DNA from 2 places in the Streptomyces sp. NBC_00078 genome. Region 2 is predicted to be linked to the other one. Evidence: riboswitches for the same ligand, from Rfam matches in the RefSeq annotation. Region 2 holds a riboswitch; the other holds the start of a gene.

Region 1 (3,397 bases), 1.7 Mb from region 2:
GGAGGCGACACCGCGGCGGGCCGTTCCTGGCCCGAGGTACTGAACGCCCTGCTGTACGGCCGCGACCAGAGCGCCGACGCGACGGCCTGGGCGATGGACCAGATCATGCGGGGCGAGGCGACGGACGCCCAGATCGCGGGCTTCGTCGTCGCCCTGCGCGCCAAGGGCGAGACGGTCGAGGAGATCACCGGCGTGGTCCGGGCGATGTACCAGCACGCCAATGTGATCGAGGTGTCGGGCCGCACGGTCGACATCGTCGGCACGGGCGGCGACGGTGCCAAGACGGTGAACATCTCCACGATGTCCGCGCTCGTGGTGGCCGGCGCCGGCGCGAAAGTCGTCAAGCACGGCAATCGCGCGGCCTCCTCGGCGTCCGGCGCCTCGGACGTCCTGGAGAAGCTGGGCGTCAACCTCGACCTCACGCCCGGGCGGGTGGCCGAGGTGGCCGAGGAGGCGGGCATCACGTTCTGCTTCGCGGTGAAGTTCCACCCGGCGCTGCGCCATGTCGCCGCCGCCCGCGGCCAGTTGGGCATCCGGACGGTGTTCAACGCGCTGGGCCCGCTGACCAACCCGGCGAAGGTCAAGGCCCAGGCGGTCGGCGTCGCCGACCCCCGGCTGGCGCCGATGATCGCGGGCGTCCTGGCCGAGCGAGGCAACTCCTCGCTCGTCTTCCGCGGCGACGACGGCCTCGACGAACTGACCACGACGGCGACGTCCCACGTCTGGATCGTCCGGGACGGCAAGGTCACCGAGGAGTCCTTCGACCCCCGTGACGTCGGCCTCGAACTGGTGCCGGTGCAGGCCCTGCGCGGCGCCGACCCGTCGTTCAACGCGGAGGTCGCCCGCAGACTCCTGGACGGTGAGACGGGCCCGGTCCGCGACGCGGTACTGCTGAACTCGGCGGCGGCGCTGGTGGCGCTCGATCCGGGCTCCGGGACGCTGGCAGAGCAGCTGCGGGCCGGCATGGGCAGGGCGGCGGAGTCGATCGACTCGGGTGCGGCCAAGCAGACGCTGGAGCGCTGGGTGGCGGCCAGCAACCGCTGAGGTGTGACGCGGGGCGCAGTCCAGAATCCGGACTGCGCCTTGCGGACCGAAGATCGTATGGCAAGATGTCGTACCAGGTCATGAGTGACAGTCATGAGGCCCCGGCCGACTGTCCGGCAACCCTCCGTCCGTGGCGGGGTGCCCCGGGTGAAGACCAGGCCGTGCACAAAAGGTGTGCGGCAAGCGCGGGCCCCTCCCACTGCCAGGGGTCCTGGTCGTCGAGGAGTCTTCTGTGAGCAAGCGAATGCGATAGGGCGTAGCCCTGCCTCCGCGTACCCCTTTTCACTTTTCCTTGCCTCTCACGGGAGTTCCCCCATGTCTGTCTCCTCCGCTGCCGTCGCCCAGACCATTTGTGCCCCGCTGCCCGTTCTGGGCCGGGATGTCACCGTCCCGCTCGTGACGGGCGGCGAGGTCACCTACGCCGCGCTCGACTACGCGGCCAGCGCCCCCGCCCTCCAGCGGGTCTGGGACGACGTGGCGGCTTACGCCCCGTACTACGGCAGCGTCCACCGCGGTGCCGGGTACCTCTCGCAGCTGTCGACCGACCTGTTCGAGAACGCCCGCAGGACGGTCGCGGAGTTCCTCGACTGCCGTGCCGACGACCAGCTGGTCTTCACCCGCTCCACGACGGACTCGCTCAACCTCCTCGCCGCCGCCCTGCCCGCCGACTGCCAGGTCTTCGTCTTCGAGACCGAGCACCACGCCGCCCTGCTCCCGTGGAAGGACGCTCGGGTCACCTGCCTCGACGCCCCGCGCACCCCGCGGCAGGCCGTCGAGATCCTGGAGCGCGCCCTCGCCGACCGCACCGTGCCGATCGACGGGGGGCACGGCCCGGCACTGGTCTGTGTGACCGGCGCCTCGAACGTCACCGGCGAGCTGTGGCCGGTGCGCGAGCTGGCGGCGGCGGCGCACGCCCACGGTGCCCGCATCGTCCTGGACGCGGCCCAGCTCGCCCCCCACCACCCGGTCTCCGTGCGGGACCTCGACGTCGACTGGGTCGCCTTCTCCGGCCACAAGCTGTACGCGCCCTTCGGCTCCGGCGTGCTGGCCGGCCGCGCCGACTGGCTCCGGGCCGCAGACCCCTACCTCGCGGGCGGCGGCGCCAGCCGCAAGGTCACGCGGCGCGAGGACGGGGGAGTGGACGTGGAGTGGCACGAGAGCGCCGCCCGCCACGAGGCCGGCTCCCCCAACGTGATCGGCGTCTACTCCATCGCGTCGGCCTGCAAGGCCCTCACCGAGGCCGGCTTCGACACGCTGGTCGCCCGCGAGCAGCACCTGATCGAGAAGGTGAAGGCGGGCCTCGCCCAGGTCCCGGAGGTCCGGATCCTCTCCCTCTTCGGCGAGGACGCGCCCCGGGTCGGCGTGATCTCCTTCGTCGTCGAGGGCTGGAACAGCTCGCACTTCGCCGCCGCCCTCTCCGCCGAGTACGGCATCGGCGTCCGCGACGGCCTCTTCTGCGCCCACCCGCTGGTCCGCACGCTGCTGGGCAGCGACCCGCACACCCAGGGCGAGTGCGGCGCCCCCGAGGCCGCGCCCGGCGAGAAGTCCCTCAACGCGATCCGGGTGAGCTTCGGCGCGGGCACCCCCGACGAGCACGTCGAGCGCTTCGTCAACGCCGTGAAGGAGCTGGTGAGCGACGGAGCGAAGTGGCAGTACCGCACGGAGGGCGGCCGCTGCGTCCCCTCGGTCTGAGCCGGGCTACGCCTTCGGGCGGCGTCCGCGACCGGTCAGGAGTCCAGGCCGATCGCGAACGCCGCCTCCAGGTCGTGCTGGGAGTAGGTCCGGAACGCCACGTGCGTGTCCGTCCCCTCCACGCCGGGGATCCTGCTGATTCGGCCCGGGATGACCTCGGCCAGGTCCTCGTGCTGCTTGACCCGCACCATCGCGATCAGGTCGTAGGTACCGGTGACCGAGAAGACCTCGCTCACCGACTCCAGCGCCGCGATCGACTCCGCGATCTCGGGGATCCGGTCCACGCTGGTCTTGATGAGGACGATCGCGGTGATCACGGCTGGTTCTCTCCCTCGGGGGTCGGAGCTGGGGCGGACTTCACTGTAGTCGCCCGCCCGTCGCCCACCACCGCCCTTCCCGGGCCGCCCTTCGGTCCCTCGCCACGTCCGAAGCGGACCCAGGCCAGGAGGAAGCCCAGGCCGAAGCCCACCAGGTGGGCCAGATAGGCCACCCCCGGGCCCGCGGGCGCCCGCCCCGCCGCCAGCCACTGCAGGGCCGCCCAGAAGGGCAGTACGACCCAGGCGGGGAAGCGCACGGGCAGGAAGAAGAGGAACGGGAGCAGGCTTGTGACCCGGGCCCCGGGGAAGAGGTACAGAAACGCACCCAGGACTGCCGAGATCGC
Region 2 (3,397 bases):
TCCTGGGCCAGTGCCTCGGCGAAGGCCCGGTTGTAGGTCTCGTACGAGGCCCACTGCCGCCGGAACTCCGCGTCGAAGACCGGCTCCAGCGGGGTCTGGTACAGCATGTGGTGGACGAACCAGAGGACCGAGTTCGCGATGCCGTTGTACGCGTCGGCGTGCACGTCAGCCGGGACGGCGAGCATCCGCACGCCGGCCTCGCCCTCCCCGCGCCGTACCGCCTCCCGGTCGCCGTCGGTCAGCGCCGAGCACACCCACAGGGCGTCCGCGTCCGGCCCGATCGCGGACAGACCGGAGACCAGCCCGCCGCCGCCGCGCTTGGCGAGCAGCGAGCCGTCCTCCCGCACTTCGTACGAGACCGGGCCGCGGTTGGAGGCGACCAGAACCTGATGAGCAGCGCCCTGCGTGGAAGCCATAGACCTCAACCTAGCCCGGCCCGGAAACGCTCAAACGTTTGGTCGTGGTTCGGAGCGGACCGTATACGCCCCGTGACAGGCATCCGTCAGGCGACCTTGCGCGTCGCGTACTCGGCGATCTCCAGCATCGGCGGCCGTTCCTCCGTGTCCACGGAGTAGGTGCGCGGCTCGAAACCGTCCTCGCCCCGCTCGAACTGGGTCAACGACGGCCGGATCAGGTGACCGCGGGCCAGTCGCAGCTGGGCCGTGCGGTAGATCGCGGCGGACATCCTGCCGAGCGCCTGCCCGTCCTGGTGCCGGTGCTTGCGCACACCGACATCCACCTGGGCGAGCGCGTCGAGGCCCACCAGATGCAGGGCGTCGATCAGCATGCCCAGCTCGACGCCGTACCCGACGGGGAAGGGGAGCTGTTCCAGCAGGCTGCGGCGGGCCGCGTACTCGCCGCCGAGCGGCTGCACGAAGCCGGCCAGCTGCGGCCAGTGCATGTTCAGCAGCGGGCGCGCCATGAGTTCGGTGACCCGGCCGCCCTGGCCTGCCGCGCCTCCCAGAGGGCGGTCGTACATGCCCTTGACCAGGTCGATCCCGGGGTGGGTGAGCAGCGGGCCGACGATCCCGTAGACGAAGTCGGAGGAGAACTCCTTCAGGTCGGCGTCGATGAAGCAGACGATGTCCCCGCTCGTGACGAGCAGCGAACGCCACAGCACCTCACCCTTGCCGGGGACGGCCGGGAGGCGGGGCAGGATGTCGTCGCGGTGCACGACCCTGGCCCCGGCCGCCGCGGCGACCTCGGAGGTGCGGTCGGTGGACCCGGAGTCGACGACCACGATCTCGTCGACGAGCGGGACCTGCTGCATGAGGTCGTGACGGATGACCGCGACGATGTCGCCGACCGTCTCCTCCTCGTTGAGCGCGGGCAGCACGACACTGACCGACTGGCCCGTGCGCTGTTTCGCGGCGAGAATCTGGTGCAGCGGGCGATCGGTGAGGGACCAGGAGCGGGTGCTCAGCCAGCGCTCGACTTCTTCCAGCACGTAGGCGGCTCCTTCGCGTTCTCTCGGCGAGCGTGGATTCTGGGTGATCCATCTCGCGCATCGGACGGCTATCTCAAGTGTCCTGGCCTTCGGTTACAGTCTTGAACAACGCTGATGACCATCGCATGTCGGGGGTCGTCCCGTGTTCACGAGTTCAACAACTACATACCGCTCATCCAGAGGGGCAGAGGGATACGGCCCGATGAAGCCCCGGCAACCCTCCAGTCGGTTCTCGTAGATCGATGTTGATCATTCCGCGAGGCTCCCGGCTAGGGAAGGTGCCAAATCCGTCTCACGACGAGATGCGTCGTGAGGAAGATGAGGAGAAAGGGCCTCGCCTCACATGGCTGCGCAGACTGTTGCAAGCACCACGAACACCGTCGATCTGGGTCCCGCCGCGGCTCTCTCATGCCGAGAGTGCGGTCACCGCGTACCCCTCGGTCCGGTCTTCGCCTGCGAGGAGTGTTTCGGCCCGCTCGAGATCGCGTACGACTTCTCGGCCTACGACACCGAGGAGCTCCGCAAGCAGATCGAGGCGGGTCCCGCGAACATCTGGCGCTATGCGCCGCTGCTGCCCGTCCCCGCGGACGTGGCGGACAAGCCGAACATCAACCCCGGCTGGACCAAGCTCGTCAAGGCCGACAACCTGGCGCGTGAGCTGGGCGTCGACGCCGGCAAGCTCTTCGTGAAGGACGACTCCGGCAACCCGACGCACTCCTTCAAGGACCGCGTCGTCGCGCAGGCCATCGAGGCCGCGCGCGCCTTCGGCTTCACCACCCTCTCCTGCTCCTCCACCGGCAACCTCGCCGGTGCGGTGGGTGCCGCCGCCGCCCGCGCCGGCTTCCGCTCCTGCGTCTTCATCCCGCACGACCTGGAGCAGGGCAAGGTCGTCATGGCCGCGGTCTACGGCGGCGAGCTCGTCGGCATCGAGGGCAACTACGACGACGTGAACCGCTTCTGCTCCGAGCTGATCGGCGACCCGGCCGGCGAGGGCTGGGGCTTCGTCAACGTCAACCTGCGGCCGTACTACGCCGAGGGCTCCAAGACCCTGGCGTACGAGATCTGCGAGCAGCTCGGCTGGCAGCTCCCGGACCAGCTGGTCGTCCCGATCGCCTCCGGCTCCCAGCTCACGAAGATCGACAAGGGTCTGCAGGAACTGATCAGGCTCGGGCTCGTCGAGGACAAGCCGTACAAGATCTTCGGTGCGCAGGCCGAGGGCTGCTCGCCGGTGTCGGTCGCGTACAAGGCGGGCCACGACGTCGTGCGGCCGCAGAAGCCGAACACCATCGCCAAGTCCCTGGCGATCGGCAACCCGGCGGACGGCCCCTACGTTCTCGACATCGCCCGCCGCACCGGCGGTGCGGTGGAGGACGTCAACGACGAGCAGGTCGTCGACGCGATCCGGCTGCTCGCCCAGACCGAGGGCATCTTCGCGGAGACCGCCGGCGGGGTGACCGTCGGTGTGACGAAGAAGCTGATCGAGAACGGTCTGCTGGACCCGGCCCTGACGACGGTCGTCCTGAACACCGGTGACGGCCTCAAGACGCTGGACGCGGTGGCCGGCACGGGGCTGACCGCGACGATTCGTCCCAACCTGGAGTCGTTCCGCGACGCTGGGCTCGTGTAGCTGTTCTTGTCTGCGGGCCGCTGGGGGCTGGTCGCGCCCACGCGACGGCAGCAGCGGCACATCCAACACAGCCCCGCGCCCCTGAGGGCGAGTACCTGACCGGAGGTTTGAACATGAGCGTTTCCGTCCGCATCCCCACCATCCTGCGCACCTACACCGGGGGCCAGGCCGAGGTCGCCGCCGAAGGGGGCACCCTCGGCGAGGTCATCGCCGACCTGGAGAAGAAGCACACGGGTATCGCCGCGCGCGTTCTCGACGACCAGGGCAAGCTGCGCCGCTTCGTCAACGTGTACGTGAACGACGACGACGTGCGCTTCGAGCAG

What was found. A riboswitch is a leader RNA that binds a small molecule or an ion and turns the genes downstream of it on or off. The one in region 2 is predicted to bind S-adenosylmethionine.
Region 1: linked by a shared signal. The riboswitch ahead of OOK07_RS11305 (aminotransferase class V-fold PLP-dependent enzyme) and the one ahead of thrC (threonine synthase) in region 2 are both predicted to bind S-adenosylmethionine.

Annotation. Positions count from the first base shown of each region.
Region 1 is NZ_JAPELX010000001.1:2,414,140-2,417,536, reverse strand. Features, by position in the region: gene trpD (anthranilate phosphoribosyltransferase) at 1-1,044, shown strand, start outside; SAM riboswitch class IV at 1,121-1,236, shown strand; gene OOK07_RS11305 (aminotransferase class V-fold PLP-dependent enzyme) at 1,360-2,736, shown strand; gene OOK07_RS11300 (Lrp/AsnC family transcriptional regulator) at 2,772-3,053, opposite strand; gene OOK07_RS11295 (rhomboid family intramembrane serine protease) at 3,050-3,397, opposite strand, start outside.
Region 2 is NZ_JAPELX010000001.1:4,129,621-4,133,017, reverse strand. Features, by position in the region: gene OOK07_RS19230 (alpha,alpha-trehalose-phosphate synthase (UDP-forming)) at 1-416, opposite strand, end outside; gene OOK07_RS19225 (glucosyl-3-phosphoglycerate synthase) at 503-1,447, opposite strand; SAM riboswitch class I at 1,617-1,772, shown strand; gene thrC (threonine synthase) at 1,791-3,074, shown strand; gene OOK07_RS19215 (MoaD/ThiS family protein) at 3,188-3,397, shown strand, end outside.